DNA from 3 places in the Streptomyces sp. CA-210063 genome. Region 2 is predicted to be linked to each of the others. Evidence: riboswitches for the same ligand, from Rfam matches in the RefSeq annotation. Region 2 holds a riboswitch; each other region holds the start of a gene.
What was found. A riboswitch is a leader RNA that binds a small molecule or an ion and turns the genes downstream of it on or off. The one in region 2 is predicted to bind cyclic di-AMP.
Positions count from the first base shown of each region.

Region 1: another riboswitch for cyclic di-AMP. It lies ahead of JIX56_RS04580 (M23 family metallopeptidase); the one in region 2 lies ahead of JIX56_RS16730 (C40 family peptidase).
Region 3: another riboswitch for cyclic di-AMP. It lies ahead of JIX56_RS27935 (LysM peptidoglycan-binding domain-containing protein); the one in region 2 lies ahead of JIX56_RS16730 (C40 family peptidase).

Region 1 is NZ_CP102512.1:1,043,427-1,053,532, reverse strand. Features, by position in the region: gene JIX56_RS04605 (aspartate aminotransferase family protein) at 1-1,207, shown strand, start outside; gene JIX56_RS04600 (helix-turn-helix domain-containing protein) at 1,300-1,932, shown strand; gene JIX56_RS04595 (DUF6126 family protein) at 1,929-2,051, shown strand; gene JIX56_RS04590 (tyrosine-protein phosphatase) at 2,078-2,875, opposite strand; gene JIX56_RS04585 (alpha-galactosidase) at 3,132-5,204, shown strand; cyclic di-AMP (ydaO/yuaA leader) riboswitch at 5,507-5,665, shown strand; gene JIX56_RS04580 (M23 family metallopeptidase) at 5,671-6,678, shown strand; partial or broken gene JIX56_RS04575 (dihydrofolate reductase family protein) at 6,769-6,972, shown strand; gene JIX56_RS04570 (DUF1080 domain-containing protein) at 7,075-7,809, shown strand; gene JIX56_RS04565 (SGNH/GDSL hydrolase family protein) at 7,990-8,775, shown strand; gene JIX56_RS04560 (TetR/AcrR family transcriptional regulator) at 9,002-9,622, opposite strand; gene JIX56_RS04555 (Glu/Leu/Phe/Val dehydrogenase dimerization domain-containing protein) at 9,694-10,106, opposite strand, start outside.
Region 2 is NZ_CP102512.1:3,904,847-3,914,952, forward strand. Features, by position in the region: gene JIX56_RS16705 (DUF5691 domain-containing protein) at 1-1,203, shown strand, start outside; gene JIX56_RS16710 (cobalamin B12-binding domain-containing protein) at 1,448-1,864, opposite strand; gene JIX56_RS16715 (lipase family alpha/beta hydrolase) at 2,534-3,394, shown strand; gene JIX56_RS16720 (M23 family metallopeptidase) at 3,795-5,378, shown strand; gene pcrA (DNA helicase PcrA) at 5,500-8,013, opposite strand; cyclic di-AMP (ydaO/yuaA leader) riboswitch at 8,253-8,425, shown strand; gene JIX56_RS16730 (C40 family peptidase) at 8,435-9,610, shown strand; gene JIX56_RS16735 (hypothetical protein) at 9,649-10,002, opposite strand.
Region 3 is NZ_CP102512.1:6,362,803-6,372,908, forward strand. Features, by position in the region: gene JIX56_RS27905 (glycoside hydrolase domain-containing protein) at 1-796, shown strand, start outside; gene JIX56_RS27910 (SurA N-terminal domain-containing protein) at 933-1,601, shown strand; gene JIX56_RS27915 (nucleoside triphosphate pyrophosphohydrolase) at 1,717-2,736, shown strand; gene JIX56_RS27920 (tetratricopeptide repeat protein) at 2,779-4,932, shown strand; gene JIX56_RS27925 (cytochrome P450 family protein) at 4,929-6,218, shown strand; gene JIX56_RS27930 (LysM peptidoglycan-binding domain-containing protein) at 6,402-7,412, shown strand; cyclic di-AMP (ydaO/yuaA leader) riboswitch at 7,595-7,760, shown strand; gene JIX56_RS27935 (LysM peptidoglycan-binding domain-containing protein) at 7,765-8,445, shown strand; gene eno (phosphopyruvate hydratase) at 8,852-10,106, shown strand, end outside.

The DNA of each region.
Region 1 (10,106 bases), 2.9 Mb from region 2:
GGACATGCTCGCAGGGTTCGGGGTGATGGGGCTCGGCCGCCACCACCCCGTGGTCCGCAAGGCGCTGCACGACGTGCTCGACGCGCGGCTCGCCGACCTGACCCGCTTCGACTGCCAGCCACTGCCCGGGCTGCTGGCCGAGAAGCTGCTCACCCACAGTCCGCACCTGGATCGGGTGTTCTTCGGCAACAGCGGCACCGAAGCCGTCGAGACCGCGCTGAAGTTCGCCCGGTACGCCACCGGCAGACCACGCGTCCTCTACTGCGACCACGCCTTCCACGGGCTCACCACCGGCTCGCTGTCCGTGAACGGCGAGGCCGGCTTCCGGGACGGCTTCGCACCGCTGCTGCCCGACACGGCCGTCCCGCTCGGTGATCTCGACGCCCTCGCACGGGAGTTGGAGAAAGGCGATGTCGCCGCGCTCGTCGTCGAGCCCATCCAGGGCAAGGGCGTGCACGAGGCGCCGCCCGGATATCTGCGCGCCGCCCAGGAGTTGCTGCACCGGCACAAGGCGCTGCTGATCGTCGACGAGGTGCAGACCGGGCTCGGGCGGACCGGGGACTTCTACGCCTACCAGCACGAGGACGGGGTCGAGCCCGACCTCGTGTGCGTGGCGAAGGCGCTCTCCGGCGGCTATGTCCCGGTCGGGGCGACCCTCGGCAAGGAGTGGATCTTCAAGAAGGTCTACTCGTCCATGGACCGTGTCCTCGTCCATTCGGCGAGCTTCGGGTCCAACGCCCAGGCCATGGCCGCCGGGCTCGCCGTCCTCTCGGTCATGGAGAACGAGCAGATCGTGGCGGGTGCCCGGGCCACCGGGGAGCTGCTGAAGAGCCGGCTCGCGGCACTGGTCGACAAGTACGAGCTGCTCAGCGAGGTACGCGGCCGGGGCCTGATGATCGGCATCGAGTTCGGCAGGCCCAGGTCGCTGAAGCTGCGCAGCCGTTGGACGATGCTTCAGGCGGCCCGCAAGGGGCTGTTCGCCCAGATGGTCGTCGTGCCGCTGCTGCAACGCCACCGCATCCTCACCCAGGTCTCCGGCGACCATCTGGAGGTGATCAAGCTGATCCCGCCGCTGGTCATCGGGGAGCGGGAGGTGGACCGCTTCGTCGAGGCCTTCACCGAGGTGATGGACGACGCGCACAGCGGGGGCGGACTGATGTGGGACTTCGGCAAGACGCTCGTCAAGCAGGCGGTGGCCAACCGGTAGTGCGCACGGGCCGCCGGTGGTGGGGCCTCGCTGGGCTTTGCCTCTGAGGCAAGAAATTTGCCCCTGGGGCAAGGCTCCGGCTGAATGGAGGCATGAGCCCTTCCGAGGGTACGCACCCTCCCGAGCCCCCGATGGACGGGGAACTGCCCGTCGTCGCTCCGCAGTTGCGCGCGCTGCGCCGCCGGGCCTCCCTCACCCTGGAGGCAGCGGCCCGCGCCGCCGGGCTGTCGCCCGCGCACCTCTCCCGGCTGGAGACCGGGCAGCGCCAGCCCTCGCTGCCGATGCTGCTCGCACTGGCCCGTATCTATGGAACGACCGTCTCGGCACTGCTCGGCGAGAGCGTCCCCGAACGGGACGCCGTACTCCGCGCGTCCGACAGGGAACCCACCAAGGCCGGCGGCTGGACGTACTGGCAGGCGGGCGCGCCCGGGCGCGGGATGCAGGCGCTGCGCGTCCATGTGCCGTACGGCTCACAGGGCGACATCGTGCGCGTGCATCCCGGTGAGGAGTGGCTGTACGTCCTGAAGGGGCGGCTGCGGCTGCGCCTCGGGGACACCACGCATCTCCTCGCGCCCGGGGACAGCGCGCACTTCGACTCGCTGACACCGCACCGCATCGCCGCCGCCGACCGCGACGGCGCCGACCTCCTGTTCGTCCACACCCTGCTGCAGAGCCCGACCGCCGCGCTGTGCCTCGGGCCGACCACTCCTGGAGAGACCCCATGACCGACCTGGAAGAGAAGTTCCCCCGCGCCCTGTGGGTGCGGCTCATCATCTACATCGCGGTCGGCCATCTCTTCGCGGCCTTCGTCTACCTGCTGTTCGAGGTGGGTGCCAAGCAGTAAGTGCGTGGTCCGCGTGGGCCGGTCGCCTAGTCGAGCAGTCGCTCGCGCAGCCGCTCCCGGGTCTGCGGGGTCATCTTCAGGCCCTGCTCCAGATAGGTGTCCACATCACCCCAGGTCTCCTCGACCGTGTCGAAGGCCGTCTGGAGGTACTCGGCGCGGGCGTCGAACAGCGGGCTCAGGAGCTCCATGACCTCCGGGGAGTAGGCGCTCGCGGAGGTGCTGCTGCGGTGCACCTTGTAACGGCGGTGCTTGGCGTTCGACTCCAGGTAGTCGGCGACGATGGCCTCGCGCTCGACGCCCAGGGTGAGGAGGGTGATGGCGATGGAGAGGCCCGCTCGGTCCTTGCCCGCCGCGCAGTGCATCAGCGCGGGCACGCTGTCCTCGGCCAGCGCGTGCAGCACACGGGAGTGCTCGGCCGTGCGGTCCTTGATGATCGTCCGGTAGGAGGCGATCATCCGGCCGGCCGCCTTGCCGTCGTCGAGCAGCGCACGCAGCTGGTCCAGATCGCCGTCGCGGACCATCTTCCAGAACTCGGCGCCGTCCGCGGGGTCGCTGAGCGGCAGATTCACATTGAGCACGCCGGGCAACTCGACATCCGGGCCCTCCAGCTTCTGATCGGCCGCGTTGCGGAAGTCGAAGACCGTGTGCAGGCCGAGGGAGGCCAGGAACGCGGTGTCCTCGTCGGTGGCGTGCGCGAGGTGACCACTGCGGAACAGCACCCCGTGGCGCACCCGACGGCCGTCCACGGTCGGCAGACCGCCCACATCGCGGAAGTTGCGCACTCCGGTCAGCTCGGGCTCGGTCGACGGGACCTGCTGCGTCACTGGGGCTCCTCCCATCCGGCCGCCGGCGCCGATCGTCGACGGGCACGCACTCGGCACCGAGGCGCGCCCTCGACGATACGACATGGGTGCGTACGCCAATGAGTTGTCCACAGGGGCCGCGGCACGGCCCGCGGCAGTTGTCCACAGGTGTCGCGAAGGCCCCGTCGGCAGTTGTCCACAGGTGCCGTGAGCGCCTGCGGCGACCTGCGATGATGTTGAAGCCCGATCGCACCTGTTCGAATCTGTGGGGAACCTGATGTTGGAAATCGGCGCCGAAGGCCGTACCTGGCTTCTTACGGGGCCCAGGAGCAGCTATGCCCTGCGGCTCACGGAGAATGACGAGCTGCTGCATCTGCACTGGGGTCCCCGGATCGCACTCGCCGACGCCGAGGAACTGGCCGGCCGGCAGCAGCTGCCGTACTGGCCGTTCGAGGCCCCGGTCGACGGGCACGAGGAGTACCCCGTCGAGGGCGGCCCCCGCTTCACCCGCCCCGCCCTCTCCGTGCGCACGGACGAGCGGCGCGGCACCGAGTGGACCTTCCAGGAGTACGAGGCCGACGGCGACGAGCTGCGGCTGCGGTTCACCGACGACGGCCTCGGCATCACCCTGCACTACCGGATGCGCGACGACGTGATCGAGCGCTGGGTGACCCTCGCCAATGAAGGACCGGCGGTGGAGCTGCTGCGGGCCGACTCGGCGACCTGGACGCTGCCGCGGCGCGAGGAGGCCTGGCGGCTGTCCCAGCTGCACGGGCGATGGGCGGCCGAGTCCCGGCTCGTGCGCGGGGACCTCACCTACGGCGAGAAGGTCATCGGCAGTCGGCGCGGCCACACCGGGCACCAGCATCTGCCCTGGGTCGCCCTCGACACCGACGCCACCGAGGAGCGCGGCGAGGTCTACGGCTGCGCCCTCGGCTGGTCGGGGTCCTGGCGGATCGCGGTCGCCCAACTCCCGGACGCGCGCGTGCAGATCACCGGGGGCGCCGGATACGACGAGTCCGGTCTGCTGCGGCTGGAGACGGGCGAGACGTTCACCACGCCGCTCTTCGCCGGCCTGTGGAGCGACGGCGGCTTCGGCGGGGCGAGCCGCGCCTGGCACACGTACCAGCGGACGTACGTCATCCCGGACGCGGATCAGGACCGGCCGGTGCTCTTCAACTCCTGGGAAGCCACCGAGTTCGACATCTCGGAGGAGCAGCAGGGGACGCTCGCGCGGCGGGCGGCGGCCATGGGGGTCGAGCTGTTCGTGGTGGACGACGGCTGGTTCGGGACGCGCACCAGTGACCGGGCCGGGCTCGGTGACTGGACCCCCAACCCCGACCGCTTCCCGAAGGGGCTGACGCCGCTCGCCGACTATGTGCACGCCCTCGGTATGCAGTTCGGTATCTGGGTCGAGCCCGAGATGGTCAATCCGGACAGCGAGTTGTACCGGTCGCACCCCGAATGGGCCCAGTTCCAACCGGGACGAAAGCGGACGGAGCTGCGCAATCAGCTCGTACTCAATCTCGCGCGCGAGGATGTTCAGGAATATCTCTGGGAGCAGTTGAACGGGCTCCTCTCCAGCGCGCCGATCGACTATGTGAAGTGGGACTTCAACCGCTGCTTCACGGATGCCGGCTGGCCCGGTGAGCCGTACCCGCAGAAGCTGTGGGTCGAGCACGTGCACGCTTTCTACGCCTTGCTGGACCGGCTGCGGGCCGCGCACCCGGGGGTGGCGTTCGAGTCCTGCTCGGGCGGCGGCGGTCGTATCGACCTCGGGGTGATGGCGCGGACGGACCAGGTGTGGACCTCGGACAACACCGACCCGCTCGACCGGCTCGCCATCCAGCACGGCTTCAGTCAGGTCCACCCGGCCCGGATCATGGCCGCCTGGGTCACCGACAGCCCGAACAATCAGCTCAACGGCCGGGTCAGCTCGCTGCGCTTCCGCTTCGTCAGTGCCATGGCGGGGGTGCTCGGCGTCGGCGGCGACCTCACCGAGTGGACCGAGGAGGAGCTGGCCGAGGCGCGGGACTGGGTGGAGCTGTACAAGGAGATCCGGCCGGTCGTGCAGCGCGGCGACCTCTATCGGCTGAGGCCGCCGACGGGAGGGCTGAGCGCCGTGCAGTACGTCCATGGCGACGAGGTCGTCGTCCTGGCCTGGCTCCAGGCCCAGCATTACGGCGAGCCGCTCGCGCCGCTCCGGCTGCGAGGCCTCGACCCGGCAGAAACGTATGAGTGCCGCGAAACGGGCGAAATGCACCGAGGTGCGGTGCTGTTGCATCACGGGCTGCGGACGGGGCTGCGCGGTGACTTCGATGCGACAGTTATCCGCCTGCGTCGCACTTGAGTGAACTGTCCGAAATAGAGCTGTAATTCCAACAAGCCCCGGAATAAAGCCTACTGGGCCGTAGGTGGGTGAGCAGCGTCATATTCGTGACGTTCCGTTGCCGTCATGTTCACGTAATTCGTATGTGTTTCCAGGGCGGTTGCAAAATGCCGAAGGACGGTCTTTTACGGAGCGTAATCATGAATTGATGTAAGGATCAGGGAGGAAGACGCACAGGAAGTCCCAATGGTTGTCTCTGTGGGCACAAGTCGCTTACGTTCGGCGTCAATCCGGACGGACGCCCAATCCTGCCGCCGACCGGAGCCGCGTACCGACCTGATCCACGGCAGGAGCGGGGGACCCACAGGAATTACCGCCTGTTCCGGTCTCCGGAACGGCTAGGGGTTAAGCCGTGCGCAAGCACGGCCGGGCATCTCCAGTCCGCACCCGACAGCTCACCTCGCAGGCGCCGGAGAGGAATTCGCCCATGCCCGCGAAGGGTAAGCACCGCCGTCCGAAGTCCCAGCGTTTCACCCGCTCCATCGCCGCCGCAGGGACCGGGGGCGCGGCGCTCGCACTGCCGCTGATCGGAGCCGCAGGCGCTCATGCCGCGACCCCGACGGCCGCCGTTTCCGGTGTTTCGGAGAAGACGGCCACGATCGCCGCCGAGAAGGCCACGGCCGAGGCGAGCGCGCGGATGGAGCAGGCCGAGAAGGCCGCGCAGGCGGAGAGGACCGCCACCAAGAAGGCGGCGGCCAAGACCTACTCGGTGAAGGTCGGCGACTACCTCGCGAAGATCGCGGACGAGCAGGACGTCGAGGGCGGCTGGAAGCGGCTCTACTCGGACAACCGTGCGGCGATCGGCTCCGACCCGTCGCTCATCCACCCGGGCCTCAAGCTCAGCATCGGCGCCCGGGCCGCGTCGAGCGGTACACCGGAGTCGTCGACGAAGACCCAGTCGTCGCAGTCCTCGAAGCCCTCCCAGTCGTCGAAGTCCTCCGACTCCTCGGCGAAGGAGACGACGGAGGCGAAGGACACCCAGGCGTCGACCTCCACGTCGAGCGGCCAGTCCTCGTCGTCCAACAGCTCAGGCTTCAGCGTGCCCATCCAGGGCGCCACCGTCGGCACCGCGTACAAGACCGCCGGCAGCATGTGGTCCAGCGGCTACCACACCGGCGTCGACTTCGTGGCCCCGACCGGGACCAGCCTCAAGGCCGTGGGCGCGGGCACCGTCGTCTCCGCCGACTGGGGCGGCGCGTACGGCAACCAGGTCGTCATCAAGCTCGCCGACGGCTACTACGCCCAGTACGCCCATCTGTCCTCGATCTCCGTCTCCGCGGGCCAGTCCGTGAGCGGCGGCCAGCAGATCGGCCTCTCCGGCGCGACCGGCAACGTCACCGGGCCGCACCTGCACTTCGAGATCCGCACCACCCCCAATTACGGTGCGGACATCGACCCGCTGGCGTACCTGCGGTCGAAGGGCGTCAGCGTCTGACGCACCGCCGTTCCACGTAGGCCGGACCCCATGATCCCCGGGGTCCGGCCTTCGTCGTCGGCCGACGACCACTGCGCGGGTCGCCGATGCCGAATGCGCCTGTCCCGAGTCAAGGGGGGCGGCACCACCTTCACCTTCGTCACCGACGGCATCCACAGCGCCCTCGCCCAGGCGAAGGCCGCCGCCGGGGACAGGAGCGCCGACATCGCGGGCGGGGCGAGCACGGTACGGCCGTACCTCGAGGAGGGGCTCATCGACGAGCTGCAGTTGCATGTGGTGCCCGCGCTCCTCGGACACCCCTCGCCTCCCATCTCAAGTACCGCTTCGTGGATCGAAGTCTCGACAGTCGTGCGACGGTGAGGACACAGTGATCCGCAAGCGAACAGAAGGAGCGTCATGACCACTCGCAGAGCCTTCGGAGTCCTCGCGGCCGGTGCCGCTCTCGCGGCATTCGCCCCGGCCACGGTCGCGAACGCGAGGTCGAGCACGAGTGCGTCCCCGCGTCCCCGCCGCGGTCGGCTGATCGCGGCGGACGACTTCCGGCACGGACTCGGGCAGTGGGCCGTGGAGTTGGAGAAGGGCGGTGCGGTCACGGCCTCGCGTGGGGTGCTGGAGGTGGATGTGCCGGCCGGGGCGACGGTGTGGTTCAAGCGGAGGCTGGAAGGGCCGTACGTCATCGAGTACACGGCCACCCCGGTCTCCGAGGGTGGCGTCAATGATCGGGTCTCCGATCTCAACAACTTCTGGAACGCCGTCGACGTGCGGTCGCCCGACGATCTCTTCGCCACTCCGCGCGGCGGTGCGCTTGCCGAGTACGACTATCTGAAGACGTACTACTCCGGCTACGGGGCCAACTACAACACCACGACGCGGCTGCGCCGGTACGTCGGTGAGGCGGGCGTTCGGCCGCTGATCTACGACTACACCGAGCCGCTGCTCGTCGCGAACGAGCCGAATCGTGTGCGGATCGTCTCGGACGGGTCCACCGTGCGGTGGTGGAACAACGGGCGGCTCGTGTTCGACTACGCCGATCCCGACCCGTACACGGGTGGGCATTTCGCCTTCCGGACCACGTGGAGTCACTTCCGGATCGAGGGCTTCCGGGTGTGGAGATCGGTCGGTGGCCGCTGAGTGGTCGAAGGGGTCGGGGTGGCGGTGGGTCCCCATCCCGACCTGCTGTATTCCGGGTTGACCAATACTTGACACGTGGTCTATCTCACCGTCCGTCAACCCCTTATTACGGTCGCGTAGGTCACATCGGAAGGTGAATCATGGGCCGATGTGGCAGACGATTCGAATGACAGCAGATCAATGATCGGGTCGTACGTGGCGGTGGGGGACAGCTTCACCGAGGGCGTCGGCGACCCCGGGCCCGATGGGCGGTTCGTCGGCTGGGCCGACCGGTTCGCGGTGCTTCTCGCGGACCGGGTGCCAGAGGGCGACTTCGACTACACCAACCTCGCCGTGCGCGGGAAACTCCTCGACCAGGTCGTCGAGGACCAGGTGCCGCGCGCGCTGGAGCTCGCGCCGGATCTCATTTCCTTCTGCGCGGGCGGCAACGACATCATCCGGCCCGGCACCGACCCCGACGAGGTCGCCGAGCGCTTCGAGCGGGCGGTCTCGACGCTCACCTCGGCCATCGGCACCGTCATGGTGACCACCGGGTTCGATACGCGCGATGTGCCTGTGCTCCGGCATCTGCGTGGCAAGATCGCCACGTACAACGGGCATGTGCGGGCCATCGCCGACCGGTACGGCTGCCCCGTACTGGACCTGTGGTCCCTCAAGACCATCCAGGACCGGCGGGCCTGGGACGGCGACCGGCTGCATCTCTCGCCCGAGGGGCACACCCGGGTCGCGCTGCGTGCCGGACAGGTGCTCGGCGTCGACATCCCGGCCGATCCCGACCAGCCGTGGCCTCCGCTGCCGCCGCGCGGCACGTTCGAGATGCGTCGCGACAACATCCAGTGGGCGCGGGAGTATCTGGTGCCGTGGATCGGGCGGCGGCTGCGCGGGGAGTCCTCCGGGGACCATGTGTCGGCGAAGGGGCATCTGTCGCCGGACGACATCAAGATGCGGATCGAGTCGGTGGCTTGAGCTGAGCCGCCGCGGACGGTGGGGCGCCTGCGGGGTCGTCTGGGGCCGGGGCCGTGCCGGTGCGTCAGCCCGTCGCCGGGTGCCCTGCGGCCCGGGATCCGACGGTGTGGAGTTCCCCGGGCCGCTGTGTGCGACGGGCTCGACGCACCGGCACGGCCAACTTCCGCCGTCTTGCGGGCGGTACGCAGTCGTGGCATGCATGCGGGCGGGTGGCTGTTTGTCCGGCTCAGCGAGTCGCTGCTGTCAGGGCTTCGCGGTCCAGGCCCAGTTCGCGGGCCAGGGCCTCGTCGGCCCACTCCTGGGCGCGGGCGCGGGAGACGGCTCCGTGGTAGGCCGTCATCTGTACGGCCAGGCCGTCCAGGAGGGCGGTGAGACGCAGGGCTGTCGCCGGTGGGTCCGGGCAGTGGAACTCGGCGGCCGCCACACCGGCTTCGATGACCTCGGTGAGTGCGGCCTTCCACTGTGTGTCCAGGTCGCGGGTGACCTCGCGGAGGGCGGGTTCGCGCAGGGACACCGCCCAGCCCTCGATCCAGAGCCGCCAGCCCTTCGCCTGGCCGGTGGGGGCGTACCAGCGGACGGCTGTTCTGAGCCGGCGCAGTGCGGTCGTGCGGCGGCCCAGCAGCTTGCCCAGGTGGGCGAGGTCGTCCTCGGCCGCGTACCGGAACGCCTCGGCGACCAGTCGTTCCTTGGTCGAGAAGTGGTAGAGCACCAGGGCGTTGCTCACCCCGAGGACGGCGGCCACGTCGGCGATCCGCACCGCCGCGACGCCCCGCTCCTCGATCTGCTCGATGGCGGCGCGGAGCAGCTCTTCACGCCGCTCGGCCACACTCAACCGCACCCTGCCCACGCGGCAACCCTACCTACGCCCGCCGGTGACCACTGTGGTCCTCGAGCCACCCCGGACCGGGCCGGAAGCCGTCAGCGGTACCAGCCGAACCGTTCCGCGATCACCGGCAGCCGGTCGGCGACGACGGCGTGGGCGGCCGCCCGGGGGGTCGTGCCGTCGGTCTCGGCGCGGGAGAGCATCAGGTCGACCAGGGCGCGCATGGAGCGGCGGGTGTGGGTGAACGCCGCGTCGGCGGTGGGGCCGATGTCGCCGAACAGGGTCCACCACCACCAGGCGTTCGTGGCGGAGTTGACCACGACGTCCGGCAGAACGGTGACCCGGCGCGCGGCGAGCAGTTCCTCGGCTTCCGGCAGAACGGGCATGTTGGCCGCCTCCACGATCAGCCGGGCGGTGATGTGCTGTTGGTTGGCGGTGTCGATCGTGTACGAGACGGCCGCGGGGACGAGGACGTCCACGTCGGTGGCGAGCCAGATGTCGCCGGGAG
Region 2 (10,106 bases):
GGCCGTACGGATCTGCGCCCCGCCGCCCTGACCTTCGCGGGCACACGGGCGCTGTGGCTGGCCCGGCTGAACACGGACTGGCGGTTCGCGCTGCGTGCGGTGCCCGGCGGTGGCGCGGCCCTGCCCGGCCCCGACGAGCCGGAGCGGGTCCAACGGCTCTGGCAGGAGGGCCTGTTCGCGGAGCGCGTCGCGCTGCTCACGGCGATACGGGCCCGGGATGCCGCGTCGGCACGCGAGTTGCTGGCGTCCACCTGGCCGACGGAGCGGGCCGAGGACCGGCTCATGTTCCTCGACACGCTCCGTACGGGGCTGGGTGCGCGGGACGAGCCGTTCCTGGAGACCGCGTTGGCGGACCGCAGCCGGAATGTACGGGCGACGGCGGCGGAGTTGCTGTCCGCGCTGCCCGACTCGGCGCTCGCGGGGCGAATGGCGAAGCGGGCGACCACGTGTGTGGCCGTCGACCACACCGCAGGCGCGCCCACACTCGTGGTCGAGGCTCCGCACGAGTGCGACCCCGGCATGGAGCGCGACGGTGTGCTGCCCAAGGCTCCGTCCGGGCGGGGTGAACGGTCGTGGTGGCTGGGCCAGTTGGTGGAGGCGGCGCCGCTCGGGGCGTGGTCGCGGCGGTTCGGGGGGCGTACACCGGAGGAGATCGTGGCGCTGCCGGTCGCGGACGACTGGCGCGGGGAGCTGCACGGGGCGTGGTGCCGGGCGGCGGTGCGGCAGCGGAATCCCGGGTGGTCGCGGGCGTTGTTGGGGGCGCCGTCCACTCCGGAGGCCGGGGGGCCGGGGGCCGTGTCGCTGGCCGAGCGGGCGAAGTTGCTGGCGATGCTGGAGGACGGGGAGCGGGCCGGGTGGGTGGCGGGGTTCATCGCCACGCATGGGTTGTCGGAGGCGTTTCAGCTGCTGGGGGTGTGCGCGGTGCCGTGGGCTCCGCCGTTGGGGAGGGCCGTGGTGGACGCGCTCAACATCGCGCGGGACGCGGGGAGTTATCCGTGGAGTTTCAGCGGGGTGATGGGGCTGGCCGAGCGGTGCCTGGATCCTGTGGAGGTGGTGCGGCTCGAACCGCTCACGGCTACGCCGGAGGATGCGGAGGATTCGGCGCCGGGGGCCGGGGGGTACTGGGCCGAGGCGTTTCAGCGGCTGACGACTACGTTGCGGTTGCGGGCGACGATGCAGGGGGAGCTGGCGCCGCCGCCGTGAACTTGGCGGGTTTCCTCGCCCCCGCCGCCCCTACCCGTCCCGTCCCCAGGGGTGCCGCCCCTTCGACCCCGCACGCGTCAGAGCTCGGGAGTTGGGGGTTGTCGGGCCGGGTGCAGGTGCGTTGTGGTTGATCGCGCAGTTCCCCGCGCCCCTGAAAGACCCCGGGCGCGACCGAATGCTTTGAAGGGGCGCGGGGAACTGCGCGGGAAGCCCCCATTCGCCCGGAGACGAAGAACCCAGCGGTCTACGCGCCGGCCGGCTGTCGTACGTTCGCCCGCACCCAGTCCACGATCGACGCCGTCGTCGCCCCTGGGGTGAAGATCTCGGCGACACCCTTCTCCTTCAGCGGGGCGATGTCCGCCTCGGGGATGATGCCGCCGCCGAAGACGAGGATGTCCTCGGCGTCGCGGTCCTTGAGGAGGTCGATGACGGCGGCGAAGAGGGTGTTGTGGGCGCCGGAGAGGATGGAGAGGCCGATCGCGTCGGCGTCCTCCTGGATCGCCGTGTCGACGATCTGCTCGGGCGTCTGGTGGAGGCCGGTGTAGATGACCTCCATACCGGCGTCGCGCAGCGCTCGCGCGATCACCTTGGCCCCGCGATCGTGGCCGTCGAGTCCCGGCTTGGCGACGACCACGCGGATCGGACCGGCTGCCACACCCATCACTGCCTCCATGAAACGAGTACACCAATCCGTAACAGAATACGGCCACATATGGCATGCAAGCCATGCAAACCGTACATATCGCAGCCCGCCGCATCGGGTGCGCCGGCACGGTGTCAGGCCCACGGAACTTCTACCCGCCCCGAGCCGCGGCGAAGTGAACGAACGTTATCTCCAGCATCCCTCAACCGGCAGTTTCGCGCTGGGGGGCAAGGGGGAAATCACACGGTGGGACACGTTCGCCGCGCACTGCTCCCGGATTCCGCGGCTCACGCGTCGCGCGGGGATCAAGGTGTTCGCTGAGGCGATCGCGGCATCCGGGCTTTTCCGGGCCGATGATCCAGAGACTCCCGGCGGCGTACGCGCCACGGGGTAGCGTGCGCAAAGAGAGTCGTCAGAGCGGCGCCGCACCGAACCGCCACCTGCGGGAGGCCACAGGGATGGGGCGGATCGGCGTCGGCAGACGGCGGATGGCAGGGCAGCGGGGAGTTTCAGGAGGTAGGGCCCCCCGTCGCGTGATCGGCGCCTCATGCGCCGCACACGCAGCGCAGGTCACGCAGACGACACATGTCGCGCGACATCGCACCCGCCGTCCACCGCCCGCACGCCGCTTTGCACTAGGGCACGGGGGACAGAGGCGTCCGCCCGTCTGCCGACGGGAGGTCGGGCATGAAGGTCACCAGGGCGATAGGGCCCTTTTTTCCGCTCTGCGAGCGGTTCCTGCCCGCCAGGCTGACGGGCCTTTCGGTGACCCTCCTCAAGGCGACCGCCCTGGAATTGGCGATCCTCGCCGGGCATCTGCTGCTCTACCCGTCCGGGATGACGCAGGAGCGCCGGGTCGCACCCAGGCTCCCCCCGCCCGACGCGCCTCGGCTCCCGACGGAGGAGAAGCCTCCGGTCGTCCTGCTGCACGGCTTCATCGACAACCGCTCGGTCTTCGTCCTGCTGCGCCGCGCCCTCGCCCAGCACGGCGGCCGGCACATCGAGTCGCTCAACTACTCGCCCCTCACCTGCGACATCCGTGCCGCCGCCGAGTTGCTCGGCCGGCACATCGAGGACATCTGCGAGCGCACGGGACAGGCACAGGTGGACGTCGTCGGACACAGCCTCGGCGGACTGATAGCGCGGTACTACGTGCAGCGGCTCGGCGGCGACCACCGCGTCCGCACGCTCGTCACGCTCGGCACCCCGCACGGCGGCACCAGCGTCGTGCCGCTGGCGAACGCCCACCCGATCGTCCGCCAGATGCGGCCGGGTTCGGAGGTGCTGGAGGAACTGCGCGCGCCGGCACCGGGCTGCCGTACGCACTTCGTGGCGTTCTGGAGCGACCTCGACCACCTGATGGATCCGCTGGAGACCGCCTGCGTCGACCACCCGGACCTGATGGCGCAGAACATCCGGGTCACCGGCATCGGCCATCTCGCCCTGCCCGTGCACCCGGCCGTCGCCGCCGGAATACGGCAGGCCCTCGACACCTCCCAGGCAGGGGCCCGCACGACCGCCCGGCCCGGCGGTCTGACCGTGGCGTGAGCCCGGCGGACACCGGCAAGAGCACAGTGACCCTCGCCACAGCCGGACGGAAAAGGGACGTAAGGCGCTAAACGCGGCGCACACCCACGCGCCCCCTTCACGCGCGCGACCCGCGACACCCTCCCTACGACACCAACGCGCCCCACTTCCGGCACGCCACGACCCGGCGAAACGCGTCACCCCGGCCGGCGCGGCCGTCCCACCGCCCCCACACAGCCGCCTGCTATCGAACAACCTTCGAACGCAAAGCCAAAGTCGTACCCACAGACCGCCGAAAGACGCTCGAATGCCCGTTTCCTGCGCGCGCGAAACCCGTTGAAGATTGTCGCGCCCGCATACCGCCGGGTACAGTCACCGCACTGCTCTGCCAGCCCCTGTCGTCGAGGCGAAAGAGAAGTTGGTGAACGATCGTCACCCGTCGGGGACCGCAACACCCCCGGCTCCGGCTTCCGAAGCCGACCCGGCGCACTACGCGTCGTACGGCCACCAGGAAGCCACCTACGGCGACTTCACCACGTACGGCGACTACACCGCCACAGGTTTCGACGCCGGCACCGGCGCGCACGCGAACGGCACGTTCGCGGCCGACCCCCTCTTCGGCGACATGCCGGGCAATGACAACGGCACCGGCTCCTACGACGCCTCGCAGTGGTCGACGGGCAGCCACCAGACGCTGAACTACGACCCGTACGCCGCGCAGCACCAGGCCGCGTACGACACGGGCAGTTACGACACGACGTCCTGGTCGGCCGGTTACGAGCACCTCGTCCAGATCCCGGCGCAGTCGACGGGCCCCGATGCCAGCGGCCAGTGGGACGCGAGCGGCTGGCTGCAGCCCGAACAGTCCGAGGAGCCGGGCCAGTCGGGCCCGTCCGACCAGACCCAGCAGTGGGTCGGCACCCAGCACTTCGACACGGGCGCGTTCGACGCCACGCAGTGGAACACCGACGGCACGCCCGCCGGTGACGAACACGGCGGCTCCGCCCCCGAGTCGTACGACGCCCACGAGCACCCGCGGACCGAAGTGGTGGACTTCTCCGCCGAGGCCGTGGACTTCGCGCAGCAGGCGACCGCCACCTTCGAGCAGCTCGCGCCGTACGACGACCAGGACCAACCCCTCCCCCCGAACGGCGAGTTGGAGACCGACGGCGCCGACCGCGCCGCGCTCCTCGACGACCAGGAGGAGGTCACCCCGGCGGCGACCAAGAGCGCGAGCCCCGGCCGGGCGGCCACCCGCGCGGCCTCGCGGTCGCGCCGGAAGGCTCCGGCCAAACGTTCCGCCCTGCTGACCGTGGCCGTTCCGTCTGCCTGTGTCATGGGTGTCGCGGGGATCGCGGCGGCCTCGGTCGGTGTCACGTCGGACGACACGGAGACAACCGCGTCCGTCAAGTCGGACGACGCCACCGCGGTGAAGCCGTCCACCGCCAACAACCAGCTCGACACCCAGCTGGAGAGCCTCTCCGCCGAGGCGGACGACTTCGCCGACCGGGCGAGCCGGACGCAGGAGCGCATCGATCTCAAGGCCCAGCAGGAGCTGGAGCAGAAGAAGGCGGCGGCCGAGGCGGCCCGCAAGGAGCGTCTGCGCCCGAAGTTCGCGCTGCCGGTCTCCCAGCAGGGCCTCAGCGCGTACTACGGGCAGTCCGGCGTCAACTGGATGTCCCTGCACACCGGTATCGACTTCCCCGTCTCGTACGGCACGCCGGTGATGGCCGCGACCGACGGCACCGTACGCACGGAGTGGAACAGCGCCTACGGCAACATGGTCATCGTGACCGCCAAGGACGGCACGGAGACCTGGTACTGCCACCTCTCCACGTACAAGGTCGCCTCCGGTACGACCGTCAAGGCCGGCGACACCATCGCCTACTCCGGCAACTCGGGCAACTCGACCGGCCCGCACCTGCATTTCGAGGTCCACCCGGCGGGCGGCTCGGCCATCGACCCGCTGCCGTGGCTGCGCAGCCACGGTTTGGATCCGACGTAGGCCTCAGGACCCCTGCCGGGGTGGGCCGCCCAGGGGCTGCGGGGTGGGCTGCCCAGGGGCTGCGCCCCCGGACCCCCATCGGCCTTCGGCCTCGTCCTCAATCGCCGGACAGGCTTTTCGACTACAGCTTCTCCACCGGCGCGTAGCGCAGCAGCAACCGCTTCGGCTTGGAGTCGCCGAAGTCGATCGTCGCCTCCGCCTTCGCGCCCGTGCCCCCGACGCCGACGACCGTGCCGAGGCCGAACTGGTCGTGGGTGACGCGGTCGCCGACGGCCAGGGACACGACCGGCTTCTCAGCGGCGCCGCGACGGGTCGCGAAGCCGGACGCGCCCGAGGCGGAGGACCGGGAGCGCGAGGACGACAGCGAGGACGCGATGCCGGCGGCCGGGCCCGAGGACACCGGCGCGGAGGCTCCCTTGCGCTTCCACTGCAGGTGGGTGGCCGGGATCTCTTCCAGGAAGCGGGACGGCGGGTTGTAGGAGGGCTGGCCCCAGGCGCTGCGCAGCGACGACCGGGTGAGGTAGAGCCGTTCGCGCGCGCGGGTGATGCCGACGTACGCGAGGCGGCGCTCCTCCTCCAGCTCCTTGGTCTGGCCGAGGGCGCGCATGTGCGGGAAGACGCCGTCCTCCATGCCGGTCAGGAAGACGACCGGGAACTCCAGGCCCTTGGCGGTGTGGAGGGTCATGAGCGTGATGACGCCCGAGCCGTCCTCCTCCTCGTCCGGGATCTGGTCGGAGTCGGCGACCAGGGCCACCCGCTCCAGGAAGGCGGGTAGCCCGACGGGCGTCGCAGCCGCCGCCTCGCCCTCGCCTTCCGCAGCCCCGGACTCCTGCTCGAACTCCAGGGCGACGGCGGCGAGTTCCTGAAGGTTCTCGATGCGGGTCTCGTCCTGCGGATCCGTGGACGCCTGCAACTCGGCCAGATAGCCGGTGCGTTCGAGGACCGCCTCCAGGATGGTCGCCGGCCCGGCGCCGGACTCGACGACGGTCCGCAGGTCCTCCATCAGCGTGTTGAACCGCTTGACGGCGTTCGTCGACCGGGCCGCCATGCCGTACGCCTCGTCGACGCGCTTGAGCGCCTGTGGGAAGCTGATCTTCTCGCGCTGCGAAAGGGCGTCGATCATCGCTTCGGCGCGGTCGCCGATGCCGCGCTTCGGCACGTTGAGGATGCGGCGCAGCGGGACGGAGTCCTCCGGGTTGGCCAGGACGCGCAGATACGCGAGGACGTCCCGGACCTCCTTGCGCTCGTAGAAGCGGACGCCGCCGACGACCTTGTAGGGCAGGCCGACGCGGATGAAGATCTCCTCGAAGACACGGGACTGGGCGTTCGTACGGTAGAAGACGGCGACGTCTCCGGCCTTCGCCTCGCCCGCGTCCGTCAGTCGGTCTATCTCGTCGGCGACGAACTGGGCCTCGTCGTGCTCGGTGTCGGCGACATACCCGGTGATCTGCGCGCCCGCGCCCGCGTTGGTCCACAGGTTCTTGGGGCGGCGGGACTCGTTGCGCTCGATGACGGCGTTGGCGGCGCTCAGGATGGTCTGGGTGGAGCGGTAGTTCTGCTCCAGCAGGATCGTCGTCGCGTCCGCGTAGTCCTCCTCGAACTGGAGGATGTTGCGGATGGTCGCGCCGCGGAAGGCGTAGATCGACTGGTCGGCGTCACCCACGACGCACAGCTCGGCGGGTGGTAGGTCGTACTCGCTGGGCGGTACGTCCACGGGGTGCTCGGAGCTGCCGACCAGCTCTCTGACCAGGGAATACTGCGCGTGGTTGGTGTCCTGGTACTCGTCGACGAGGACATGGCGGAAGCGGCGGCGGTAGTGCTCGGCGACATCCGGGAAGGCGCGCAGCAGATTGACCGTCGTCATGATCAGGTCGTCGAAGTCGAGCGCGTTCGCCTCGCGGAGGCGGGACTGGTAGAGCGCGTAGGCCTGGGCGAGGGTCTTCTCGAAGCCGTCGGTGGCCTGGGCGGCGAAGTCCTCCTCGTCGATCAGCTCGTTCTTCAGGTTCGAGATCTTGGCGCTGAAGGACTTGGGCGGGAAGCGCTTGGGGTCGAGGTCCAGATCCCGGCAGACAAGCGCCATCAGCCGCTTGCTGTCGGCGGCGTCGTAGATGGAAAAACTCGACGTGAAGCCGAGCTTCTTGGACTCCCGGCGCAGGATCCGTACGCAGGCGCTGTGGAAGGTCATCACCCACATCGCGTTCGCGCGCGGGCCGACGAGCTGCTCGACGCGCTCCTTCATCTCGCCTGCGGCCTTGTTGGTGAAGGTGATCGCGAGGATCTGGCCCGGATGGACATGCCGCTCGCCCAGCAGATAGGCGATGCGGTGGGTGAGCACACGGGTCTTGCCGGAGCCGGCACCGGCCACGATGAGCAGGGGCGAGCCGGCGTGCACCACGGCCGCGCGCTGGTTCTCGTTCAGCCCGTCCAGGAGCGCCGCCGCGTCGAGGGCGGGGCGGGGGGCGCCGCCGCGGTAGTACTCGTCCCGGTCCGGGGGCGCGTCGAACTTCCCGCCGAACAGATCGTCCGGAAGCGGCTCCGGTACGTGATCGTCCTCGGGCGGCGGCGGGGGTTCCTCCGCATGGCCGCGGGGGGCCTGGAGGTCCGCCAGGAAGCTGTCGTCAAAGAGGCTGCTCATCGCTCTCCGAGTCTAGGCGCCCCCACTGACAGCGGTGGGCCACCCCGGAAAGTCCACATCCGCCACTCGCCGTACCCACCTCACGACGGTGAGCGATCGAACGTACCACCTATCGCGTCCGAGAGGCTAAGGTCACGAAAACGTATCGGGCATATCGAACATCAACCTTCACAGGGGCCACACGAGTTGGCTAGCGTTTTCTCAGGCCGTACGACCCAACCGGCGAACGTCGCCGGGCCGCACGGCCTCCGCCGAGTCCGGTACGCCTCCCGAGGCAGCCGGAGCCGGGGACCCACCGACCTCTGGGGTGAATCGATCCGGCCGCCGTACGCGGCGAGGGTCGTAGGGCAAACCTTCCGAAGCTTGCGCCCGAACCCGACAGCTAACTCGGTAGGCGGACAACGGAAGGAGACGCCGAACCATGGCGCCGCACCGCAAGCCGCGTCCGGCCGTCCGAACGCGCGCGGGCATACGCACCCCCGCACTCGCCACGGCCGCCCTCACCTCCGTGGCCCTGCTCTCCCAGACGGCCAACGCCGCCCCGTCGACCGACGACAAGCCGAGCCTGGAGGAAGTCGAGAAGAAGGTCGACGACCTCTACCGTCAGGCCGGGACGGCGACCGAGAACTACAACTCGGCCAAGGAGAAGGCGACCAAGCAGAAGAAGAGGGTCGACACCCTTCTCGACGACGTCGCCCAGCGCACGGACAAACTCAACGAGGCGCGGGAGCAACTGGGTTCGTTCGCGGCCGCCCAGTACCGCACGGGCGCGGCGGCCCCCGACGGAGCGTCACTGCTCCTGGCGGACAGCCCGCAGGACTACTTCGACCAGAACCAGCTGATGGACCGGTTGACGGGCCGTCAGAAGGAAGCCGTCGACGGGTACATCACCCAGCAGGCCGAGGCGACGGAGCAGCGCCGGGCGGCGAGCGACAGCCTCGAACAGCTCACCGAGTCGCAGAACGCCCTCAAGACCAGCAAGGCCAAGGTCCAGGCGAAGCTGGCCGAGGCCCGCGAACTGCTCTCCACCCTCACCGCCGAGGAGCGGGTCCGGCTCGCCGCGATCGAACAGCGCGAGCAGGAGGAGGCCGAGCGCAAGGCGGAGGAGCTGGCGCGTCGGCAGGCCGCGGCGCAGGAGACCCAGGGGGCCCAGAGCACCCAGGAGGAGGCCTCCACCGGAACGGAGACGTCCACCGGTACCACCGAGACGTCCGCCCCGGCCGAGGACTCCACCTACGCCTCGAAGGCCGCCAAGGCCCTCACCTTCGCCCGCGCGCAGATCGGCAAGCCGTACGTCTGGGGCGCCACCGGCCCCGGCTCCTACGACTGCTCCGGCCTCACCCAGGCCGCCTGGAAGGCCGCCGGCGTCGACCTCCCCCGCACCACCTACGACCAGGTCAACGCCGGCACCACCGTCCCCCTCACCAACGCCAGGCCCGGCGACCTGATCTTCTTCTACGACAACATCGGCCACGTCGGCCTCTACATCGGCAACGGCATGATGATCCACGCCCCGAAGCCGGGGGCGTACGTCCGCGAGGAGTCGGTGTTCTACGACGGCGAGTCGTCGATCCACAGCGTGGTGCGACCGGCGTAGGCGACGGGTCGCCCGGGTCCTGCCAGAGCGCGGAGAACTCAGGTCCAGAGCACCGCGATGAAGACGTTCGCGGTGGTCAGTGCGCCCACCAGCCCGAACAGCGGCTTCTCCACCGTCTCCTCGTCCCGCTTCACATACACCAGCCCCAGGATCACGATCAGCAGCGCCAGCTTGATGCCGATCTTGATGTTGTTGACGGGCTGGTCGTCGGCCTGGTTGAGGCCGACGAGGATCACGCCGGTGATGAGCATGGTGAGGGCGCCGTGGAGCATGGCCGGGACGAAGCGGGCCGCGCCCTGGCCCATGGCCTTCAGCTGGGTGAGGAAGCCGCCGAGGAGGGAGGCGATGCCGATGATGTGGAGGGCGACGAAGAGGTGGATGAGTACGTCCATGCGCGGAGCCTAATGAGAGGACCGTTTTCCGTCGGGCACCGGGGCGGGCACCGGGGCGGCCACCGGGGGCGCTGAAAGTGGCCTTCGGGGCGTCCGGCGACGCC
Region 3 (10,106 bases), 2.5 Mb from region 2:
CGCCGCCTGGACCGCGGCCGGCGCCGCCGTCCTCGCCGGTGCCGGTCTCGCCGCGCAGAACTCCCTCGCCACCACCACCGCCTGGCCCGCCGCCAGGATCTACACGGGCCGCGCCTTCGACACCTGCACGGCCCCCTCCCTCGCCGCGATGAAGGCATGGAAGGGCGGCCTCTACGGCGCGGCGGCGGTCTACGTCGGCGGCAAGAACCGAGGCTGCTCCCAGCCCAACCTCACCGCCTCCTGGGTGAAGTCCGTCAACACCCTCGGCTGGAGGCTCGTCCCGCTCTACGTCGGCGCCCAGCCGCCCTGCCAGACCGGCTCCAGCCCCGAGGTGATCACCGCGTCGACCGCCGCCTCCCAGGGCGCCGCCGACGGAGCCGACGCCGTGGCCAAGGCCGCAGCCCTCGGCATGAAGCCGGGCAGCGCGCTCTATCTCGACATGGAGGCGTACGACATCACGGACACGGCCTGCGACAACGCCGTCCTCACCTACGTCCGCGCCTGGCACAAGGCGCTCGGCGCCAAGCAGTACCGCTCCGGCTTCTACGGCTTCAGCAGCTCCAGCGCCAAGTCCGTCGCCACCGCCACCGACCGCACCGACCTGCCGGGCAACCTCTGGTACGCCAAGTGGGACAAGGTCAACACGACGACCACCGACTGGCCGTACGACCCGAAGCTGTACACCGGGCACCACCGCGCCCACCAGTACATGGTCAACAGCAAGGAGACCCGCGGCGGCTACACGATCACCGTGGACCGCAACGCGTGGGACGCGCCCGTGGCGATCGTGGGCTGAGCCGGACGTGGCATGTGGCGGTGCCAAAGTCGACGTGAATCGTTGGTCGAATGGCTGGCCGAGAGCAGGGCCACTGCCTACCATCGATCACCGCAAGACCTTGTGCACCGCCGCACAATCTCCTCGGGAGGCCAACTTGCACCGCCGCCGTCGCACCGTGCTCCTCCTCTCCGCCGCGATCGCCGCCGCGGCCCCGCTCCTCACCGCCTGCGGAAACGATGCGCATCCTGGCGCGGCGGCCGTCGTCGGCGGTGAGCGGATCACGGTCTCGCAGCTGGAGAACCGGGTGAACGCGGTACGCGCCGCCCAGCGCGCCGCCAGCACCGACGAGACCCAGTACCAGCAGGTCGTCGCCCAGAGCAGCGCCCTCACCCGCAACACCCTCAACGGCATGGTCCTGGAGAAGGTCCTCGACCAGGCGCTCGACGACGCCGGCGTGACCGTCACCCGCAAGGACGTCCAGAAGTACCGTTCCGACCTCGAGAAGAACGCCGGCGGCGCCGAGGCTCTGGAGATGGCCTATCTGCAGCGCTACAACGTCGCCCCGGAGCAGCTCGAAGAGAGCCTCCGCAGCGACGTCGAGGTCCAGGAACTCTCCACCGCCCTCGGCGCAGACCTGAACACCCCGGAGGGCGGCACGGTCTTCTGGCAGGCCCTCTCCGACGCGTCCAAGAAACTCGACGTGGACCTCAACCCCCGCTACGGCAGCTGGGGCGTCGACCAGTCCGGCCGCGTGGGCCTGGTGGACGCAAAGACACCGTGGCTGCGGGAGGTCACACGGACGGGGACGCAGGAGACGGCTTAGCGACCCTATGGGCGCCCGGGTCCGCACCTCATGGCATGCGGGCGTCGGGCGGACCTGTTCCCGCGGCCTGTGGATAACTTCGGAGGTCGTCCGTGGCGTGGGTTACGTTCGTGGGGTGAACGCACACCGCCCCGACGGCGCCCCCGCCACCCCGGCCGCCGACACCACGGCCTCCGCCCCCGGCCCCGGCCGGGTCGTCCTGCTCACCACCAGTCACCGTGTCGCGCCCGGCCTGCTCTCCTGGCCCGCCTGGCAGGCGCTGCACGGGGCCGACCGCGTCCTCTGCGCGGACGGGGCGCACCCCCAGCTCCCCTACCTCCGCGAGGCCGGCATAACGGTCGAGCAGGCGACCGCGACGGCCGACGAACTGGTCGACGCCTGCGCCGGCGGCCGCACGGTGGTCGTCGTGGCCGCCGCCGAGGGCGAACCCCACCTCACGGACGGCCTGGCCCGCCTCGCCGGCTCCGGCCGCGTCCAGATGCCGTCCCTGGAACTCCTCCCCGCCTCCTACGACCTCCCCGGCGCCCGCCTCCTCGACCTCGTCCAGGTCATGGACCGCATCCGCGCCGAATGCCCCTGGTCCTCCCAGCAGACCCACAAGGGCCTGACCAAGTACGGCATCGAGGAGGCGTACGAACTCGTCGAGGCCATCGAGGAGGGCGACCGCGAAGAACTCCGCGAGGAACTGGGCGACGTCCTCCTCCAGGTCGTCTTCCACGCCCGCATCGCCGAGGACGACCCCGACACGCCCTTCTCCATCGACGACGTAGCCGCCGGCATCGTCACCAAGCTCATCCACCGCCACCCCCATGTCTTCGGCGACGCCACGGCCACGACCCCGGAGGAGGTCAAGGAACACTGGCTCCGCACGAAGGCCGTGGAGAAGCGGCGCGAGTCGGTGACCGAGGGCATACCCCTCGGCCAACCGGGCCTCGCCCTGGCCTCGAAGCTCGCGTCCCGGGTGCGTACGGCGGGCCTGGACGTCCCGCTGCCGGTCGGCGAGGGCCCCGGCTACGAACTCCTGGCGATGGCGGTACGAGCCGAGGCGGCCGGAGTCGACCCCGAGGCGGCGCTGCGGGCCGCGGCCCGGGCGTACCGGGACGCGGTGCGTGCTGCTGAGGGGCTGGACGCTTAGTACCGTTGTCCTTACGACTGGTTGCGACGCGTGGGGGCTTGTGTGGAGCGGGAGTCGGAAGACGAGACGGGTGAAGAGCGCTCCGTGGAGGCCGGCGGCAGCAGGTCGGTCGCTGCCGGGGGCAGCATAGGCATGGCCGTCACCGGCGACGGCGCCACGGTCAACACCGTCTCGGGCGGAACCTCAGACGGCTCCGTCATCCAGGCCGGCTACATCGCCACGGCCTCGACAGGGCCTCAGTACACCGGTGACCACTACGACTTCCGGGACGCCGAATTCCACGACAAGGTCGTCGCCCGGGAGAACAACCACACGGAGAACAACTACTACGGCACCGTTCCTGCCCCGGCCGACTGGCGGCCGGTGGCCGATGTCGAGCCCTGGGAGCTCGGCGTCAGCGCGACACTGCACATACCCGGGCAGCCCGACATACCGCCGTACGTCCCCCGCGACTGCGACGAGGACCTGCGGGCCAAGCTCGCGCACAGCGGCCTGGTGCTGATCCTGGGGGAGCGGTACGTGGGCAAGTCGTACACGGCGTGGCAGGGCGTGCGGTCGCTGGACGGCTATGTGTTCTACGCGCCCCATCACGGCGAGGACCTGCGCGACCTGCTCGCCGCGTTGCAGGGCAGGCCCGGCAAGTACGTGATCTCGCTGGACGAGTTGACCGATCACCTCGGTGAGGGCGGCCTGGAGCCGAGGCTGTTGCGCAAGCTCACCGGCCTCGGGGCGATCGTGCTCGGCACCATGCGCCCCGACGAGTACTACCGCCGCCGGACGCGGACCGCCCCCGGCGACCGTGTTGTGGCCACGGCCCGCACGGTACGACTGCCCCGCGAGTGGACCGACGCCGAGCTACGGCGGCTGTCGCACCTCGACGACCCGCGCGCCTACCCGGCCTACATGTGGAGCGGCAAGGAGGGCGCCGCCTCGTACTTCGCGGTCGGCCACCTGCTGTTCGACGAGTGGCGGCGAGAAGGGACGAGGGACGAGCATCCGCGTGGACAGCTGTTGGTGAGGGCGGCGGTGGACCTGGCACGATGCGGCGTGACGGGCGCCGTACCGGCCGACCTGCTCAGACGGGTCCAGGAGCAGTACGGGACGGAGGAGCGCGAGTCGTTCGAGGACGCCCTCGCGTGGGCGACGACACGCATGTTCGGGGTGTCGGGACTCCTCCTGGCCGGGGAGGAGGCCGGCACGTGGCGGGCGTACGGCGCGCTGGTGGCGGAGGCGCTGCGGTCGGAGGATCTGGACCCCGTCCCGGACGGGGTGTGGTGGCTGCTTCTCGACGAGGCGCAGGCCGGGGCGCGGATCGACCGGGACGCCGTCCTGGAGGCGGCCCGTGCGGCGCTGCACCAGCGGTTGGAGGCGGGGGACGTAGAGCTGATGTTCGCCTTCGCGGACCGCGTCGGGGGCGGTGAGAGCGAGGAACTGCTGCGCCGGGCGGCCGAGGGGGGACACCCACGGGCGGCCGAAGCCTGGGCGAGGCATCTGCTGGACAGCGGCGACGAGCCGGCGGCGCTGCCGTATCTGGAGGCCGCGGCGGAGAGCGGAAGCGTCAGCGCGGCACGCGAGACGGGGCGGTTGCACCGGGAGCGTGCGGAGCGGTGGTTGTGGAGGGCGGCCGAGAGCGGTGACGCCGAGGCGGCGCACCGTCTGGGTGACCTGCTCGTCGGTAGCGGAAAGACGAACCAAGCCCTCGGGTGGTACGTCAGGGCGTTTGACGCGGGTCGGGAAGAAGTCGCGACCAGCCTCGGCCGGCTGATGTTCTACCGGCGCAACATGGACGACGCGAAGCTCTGGTTCCGGCGTGGTGTCGCCCTTGAGGACCCGGCCGCGCTGTACGGCCTCGCCCTCGTTTTCCAGGTGTCGGGCGATCTGGACGCGGCGCAGCAGATGTATCGCGAGGCCATGAAGACCGGCCATCTCAACGCGCGCCGGAATCTGGCAACTCTTCTCCTGCGCACTGGTGCCGTCGAGGAGGGAGAGAGGCTCCTTCGCGAGGCCATGGCGCAGGAGGAGGAAGGAGGCTGGGCCGCGTACGCGCTGGCAAAGCACATGGAAGGGGAGGAAGCGCTGGAAGAAGCAGGGCGGTTGTTCCATGAAGCCGCCCGGCAAGGTCACTACTTCGCGAAGATCCGGCTGGGCGAACTGCCCGCACCGCGGAAAGACGCGCCCGCTACCGTCGACGAGTGACCAACCAGCCCCCCGCCCCGCCCCCGGCCCCCGCTCTCTTCACCTGGGAATTCGCCACCGACCCCTACCCCGCCTACGCCTGGCTCCGCGAACACGCCCCCGTGCACCGCACGAAACTCCCCAGCGGCGTGGAAGCCTGGCTGGTCACGCGCTACGCCGACGCCAAGCAGGCCCTCGCCGACGGACGCCTCTCCAAGAACCCCGCACATCACGACGAGCCGGCCCACGCCAAGGGCAAGACCGGTATCCCCGGTGAGCGCAAGGCCGAGTTGATGACGCATCTGCTCAACATCGACCCGCCGGACCACACCCGCCTCCGCCGCCTCGTCTCCAAGGCGTTCACGCCCCGCCGGGTCGCCGAGTTCGCCCCCCGTGTCCAGGAACTCACCGACCACCTCATCGACCAGTTCGCGGACCAGGGCGAAGCCGACCTCATCCACGACTTCGCCTTCCCGCTCCCCATCTACGCCATCTGCGACCTGCTCGGCGTCCCCCGCGAGGACCAGGACGACTTCCGGGACTGGGCGGGCATGATGATCCGGCACGGGGGCGGGCCGCGCGGCGGCGTCGCGCGGTCGGTCAAGAAGATGCGCGGCTACCTCGCCGAACTCATCCACCGCAAGCGCGAGGCGCTGCCCGACGCTCCCACCCCCGGCGAGGACCTCATCTCCGGGCTCATCCGCGCCTCCGACCACGGTGAGCACCTCACCGAGAACGAGGCCGCGGCGATGGCGTTCATCCTGCTGTTCGCCGGGTTCGAGACGACCGTCAACCTCATCGGGAACGGCACGTACGCCCTTCTCACCCACCCCGAACAGCGCGCCCGCCTCCAGGCATCCCTCGCCGCCGAGGAGACCGCGCTGCTCGAAACCGGCGTCGAGGAACTCCTCCGCTACGACGGCCCCGTCGAACTCGCCACCTGGCGCTTCGCCACGCAGCCCCTCACGATCGGCGGGGAGGACATCGCCCCCGGCGACCCCGTCCTCGTCGTACTCGCCGCGGCCGACCGCGACCCGGCCCGTTTCGACGACCCCGACACCCTCGACCTCTCCCGCCGCGACAACCAGCACCTCGGTTACGGCCACGGCATCCACTACTGTCTCGGCGCCCCCCTCGCCCGCCTCGAAGGCCAGACCGCGCTGGCGACGCTCCTCACCCGCCTCCCCGATCTACGACTCGCCGTGGATTCGGCCGATTTGAGGTGGCGCGGAGGGCTCATCATGCGGGGATTGCGCACGCTTCCGGTGGAATTCGTCGCGCGGAAGCAGCCCGTGAGTGGTCTGTGAGCGGCCCGTAGCAGTACCCCATTCCGCGCCAGGAGATGACACTCTCTCAGCTCTGTGATCTTCACGTGATCTGCGCTGCATTAACTTGTGACAACTGATCGACTGCCGATACGTTCACACGTCAGTGCGAAGGGCCACCACACCCGTCGCACAGGCCCCTGCTGTCGCGTGAAAGGCAACCGCATGCTCTCCGGGAACGGTCGTCACCGTCGCCCCCGTCAGGCTCCGGCCCTCCTCGTCGCGGCCGGAGTGACCGGCTCGGCCATCGCCATCCCACTCCTCGGCGCCACCGGCGCGAGCGCGGCCAGCGGAACCACCTGGGACCAGGTGGCGGAGTGCGAGAGCGGCGGCTCGTGGAGCGCGGACACCGGCAACGGGCGTTATGGCGGCCTCCAGCTGACCCAGGCGAACTGGGAGAAGTACGGCGGCCTCGACTATGCGACGAGCGCCGACCAGGCCAGCCGTTCGCAGCAGATAGCGATCGCCGAGAAGGTGCTCGCCGACCAGGGCGTCGGTGTCTGGTCCGTCTGCGGAGTGCTCCACAACCTCGCCGGTGACTCCGGTTCCGCCGACGTGGACACCGGCGCCGCGGACGGTTCGTCGAACTCGGACAGTTCATCCGGATCATCCGATACATCCGGTACGTCTGATTCATCCCGTTCGACTGACTCATCTGAATCATCGGACTCGTCCGCGAATGTCATCGAAGGCTCCACCAAGGCCGACATCGACTCGGATGACTCCACCGGTTCCGGCAGCGACACCTCGAAGGGGTCCGACAGCTCCTCCACTGACGACTCCGAGAACGACAACTCGGACAACTCGGGGCAGAGTGATGACTCTTCCGCCGCCGAGGACACCGAGAACGGCACCGGCCGCCACCGCGGCACCAGCGCCGACGAAAGCACCGATGCCGACGCGGACGCGGCCGGCGACTCCCGTACCGGCTCCCGTGCCGACTCCTCGTCCTCCGGCCGTCACGCATCCCGCGGTGGCGACGCGGCGCGCGAGGCCGTGGACGGCTCGTACACCGTCCGGGCGGGCGACAGCCTGACGGGCATCGCGAACTCGCTCGGGCTGGACGGCGGGTGGCGGGAGCTCTACGCCGAGAACGAGGGCACGGTCGGAACTGACCCGGACCTCATCCTTCCCGGTCAGACCCTTGAAGTCGGCGTCGAAACGGGCGAAAAGTAGCGGGAGTTCGGGTCGGGGTTCGCCCCTGAATGTCGGATTTGATCTCGGTGGGAGATGAATCACAGACCCCCTGATCGTCTTTGATATTCGGCGAATCACGTGTTTACGGTCGTGACCGCTCGCCACAGCGGGCCCCTGCGGTCGGTACGCCGAATCCTGCCAACGGCCGCATGGAACAGTCGTCGCGTCAAGCGCCGTAGGCAGGAGCGGGGGACCCAAGGTAAGTGCCGCACCGGGCAGTTGACGGAGCGGCTTGGGGTGAAGCCACGCCTCCCACGGAGGAGTGGCCGGGCAACTCAACCGGCCCGAACCCGACAGCTCACCTCGCAGGCGTCGGTGAGGGGATCTCTCCATGCTGTTTTCCAGCAAGGGCAAGCACCGCCGCCCGTCCAAGGCTGCTCGCGCCATCGCCGTCGCCGGTGTCACCGGTGCCGCCGCGATCGCCGCCCCGCTGATGGTCGCCGGCAGCGCCTCCGCCGCCACCGCTTCCGAGTGGGACGCCGTCGCCCAGTGCGAGTCCGGTGGTAACTGGTCCATCAACACCGGCAACGGCTACTACGGCGGCCTGCAGTTCTCGGCCTCCACCTGGGCCGCCTACGGCGGTACGCAGTACGCCTCCACCGCCGACCAGGCGAGCAAGGCCCAGCAGATCGCGACAGCCGAGAAGGTCCTCGCGGGCCAGGGCAAGGGTGCCTGGCCGGTCTGCGGCACCGGCCTGTCCAGCGCCTCGTACGACGGCGCCGCCGCCTCCAGCGGCAACTCGAACTCCGGCTCCTCGCAGGAGAGCACCCAGGAGAGCACCCAGGAGACCCGCGCCTCCCGCTCCTCCGAGCGCGCCACCGTCGAGACCCCGACCGGCAAGAAGGTCAAGAAGGGCGACGGCGAGTACAAGGTCGTCAGCGGCGACACCCTCAGCGCCATCGCCGAGAAGGAGAACGTCGAGGGTGGCTGGGAGAAGCTCTTCGAGCTGAACAAGGACATCATCGACGACGCCGACTTCATCTTCCCGGGCCAGCAGCTCCACCTGAGCTGACCCGGCATGGCCGGACCGGGTGTGGCCGGGCTGAGCTGGGCCGAAAAATGGCCGCTCCCCAGCTGAACCACAGCCCGCTCACATCCGTGTCCTCCATAGTGAAGGCCTCGTGAGGGCCGTCCCCCCGTCCCCACGAGCTCCCCGCCCCGGTGCGCATTCCCCCGTACGCACCGGGGCGGGGTTTTGTCTTTCCCGCGGGGCCCCCTTTCCTGCTCACTCCTCCTGTTCACCCCTCCTGTTCACCCCTCCTGTTCACCCCTCCTGTTCACTTCTCGTGTTCACCCCCGCTTTGTTCCGGATGGGAACAATGGATACCGTCTGTCTGCCCATGGGGCGGTCGGTCGGGTGTCGACGGCTCCGGGGCGGTTAGGCTCTAGTCGCCATCGCGTCACATCCCAAGAAGGAGATGCTCGTGCCGTCCATCGACGTCGTCGTAGCCCGGGAAATCCTGGACTCCCGAGGCAATCCCACGGTCGAGGTCGAGGTCGGCCTCGACGACGGCAGCACGGGTCGTGCCGCCGTTCCGTCCGGCGCCTCCACGGGTGCCTTCGAAGCCATCGAGCTCCGTGACGGCGACCCCAACCGCTACCTCGGCAAGGGTGTCGAGAAGGCCGTCCTCGCCGTGATCGAGCAGATCGGCCCGGAGCTCGTCGGCTACGACGCCACCGAGCAGCGTCTGATCGACCAGGCGATGTTCGACCTGGACGCCACCGACAACAAGGGCTCCCTCGGCGCCAACGCCATCCTCGGCGTCTCCCTCGCCGTCGCCCACGCCGCCTCCGAGGCCAGCGACCTGCCGCTCTTCCGCTACCTGGGCGGCCCGAACGCGCACCTGCTGCCCGTTCCGATGATGAACATCCTGAACGGCGGCTCGCACGCCGACTCCAACGTGGACATCCAGGAGTTCATGATCGCCCCGATCGGCGCGGAGTCCTTCTCCGAGGCCCTGCGCTGGGGCGCCGAGGTCTACCACACCCTCAAGAAGGTGCTGAAGACCAAGGGCCTGTCCACCGGCCTCGGCGACGAGGGCGGCTTCGCCCCGAACCTGGAGTCCAACCGCGCCGCCCTCGACCTCATCGTCGAGGCCATCAAGCAGGCCGGTTACGTCCCCGGTGAGCAGATCGCGCTCGCGCTCGACGTCGCCGCGTCCGAGTTCTACAAGGACGGCAGTTACGAGTTCGAGGGCAAGTCCCGCTCGGCCGCCGAGATGACCGAGTACTACGAGGAGCTCGTCTCCGCGTACCCGCTGGTCTCCATCGAGGACCCGCTGTACGAGGACGACTGGGACGGCTGGAAGATCATCACCGACAAGCTGGGCGACAAGGTCCAGATCGTCGGCGACGACCTCTTCGTCACCAACCCCGAGCGCCTGGCCCGCGGTATCGAGGAGGGTGCCGCCAACGCCCTGCTCGTCAAGGTCAACCAGATCGGCTCGCTGACCGAGACCCTGGACGCCGTCGAGATGGCCCAGCGCAACGGCTTCAAGTGCATGATGTCCCACCGCTCCGGCGAGACCGAGGACGTCACCATCGCGGACCTCGCCGTCGCCGTGAACTGCGGTCAGATCAAGACCGGCGCCCCGGCCCGCTCGGACCGCGTCGCCAAGTACAACCAGTTGCTGCGCATCGAGGAGATCCTCGACGACGCCGCGGTGTACGCCG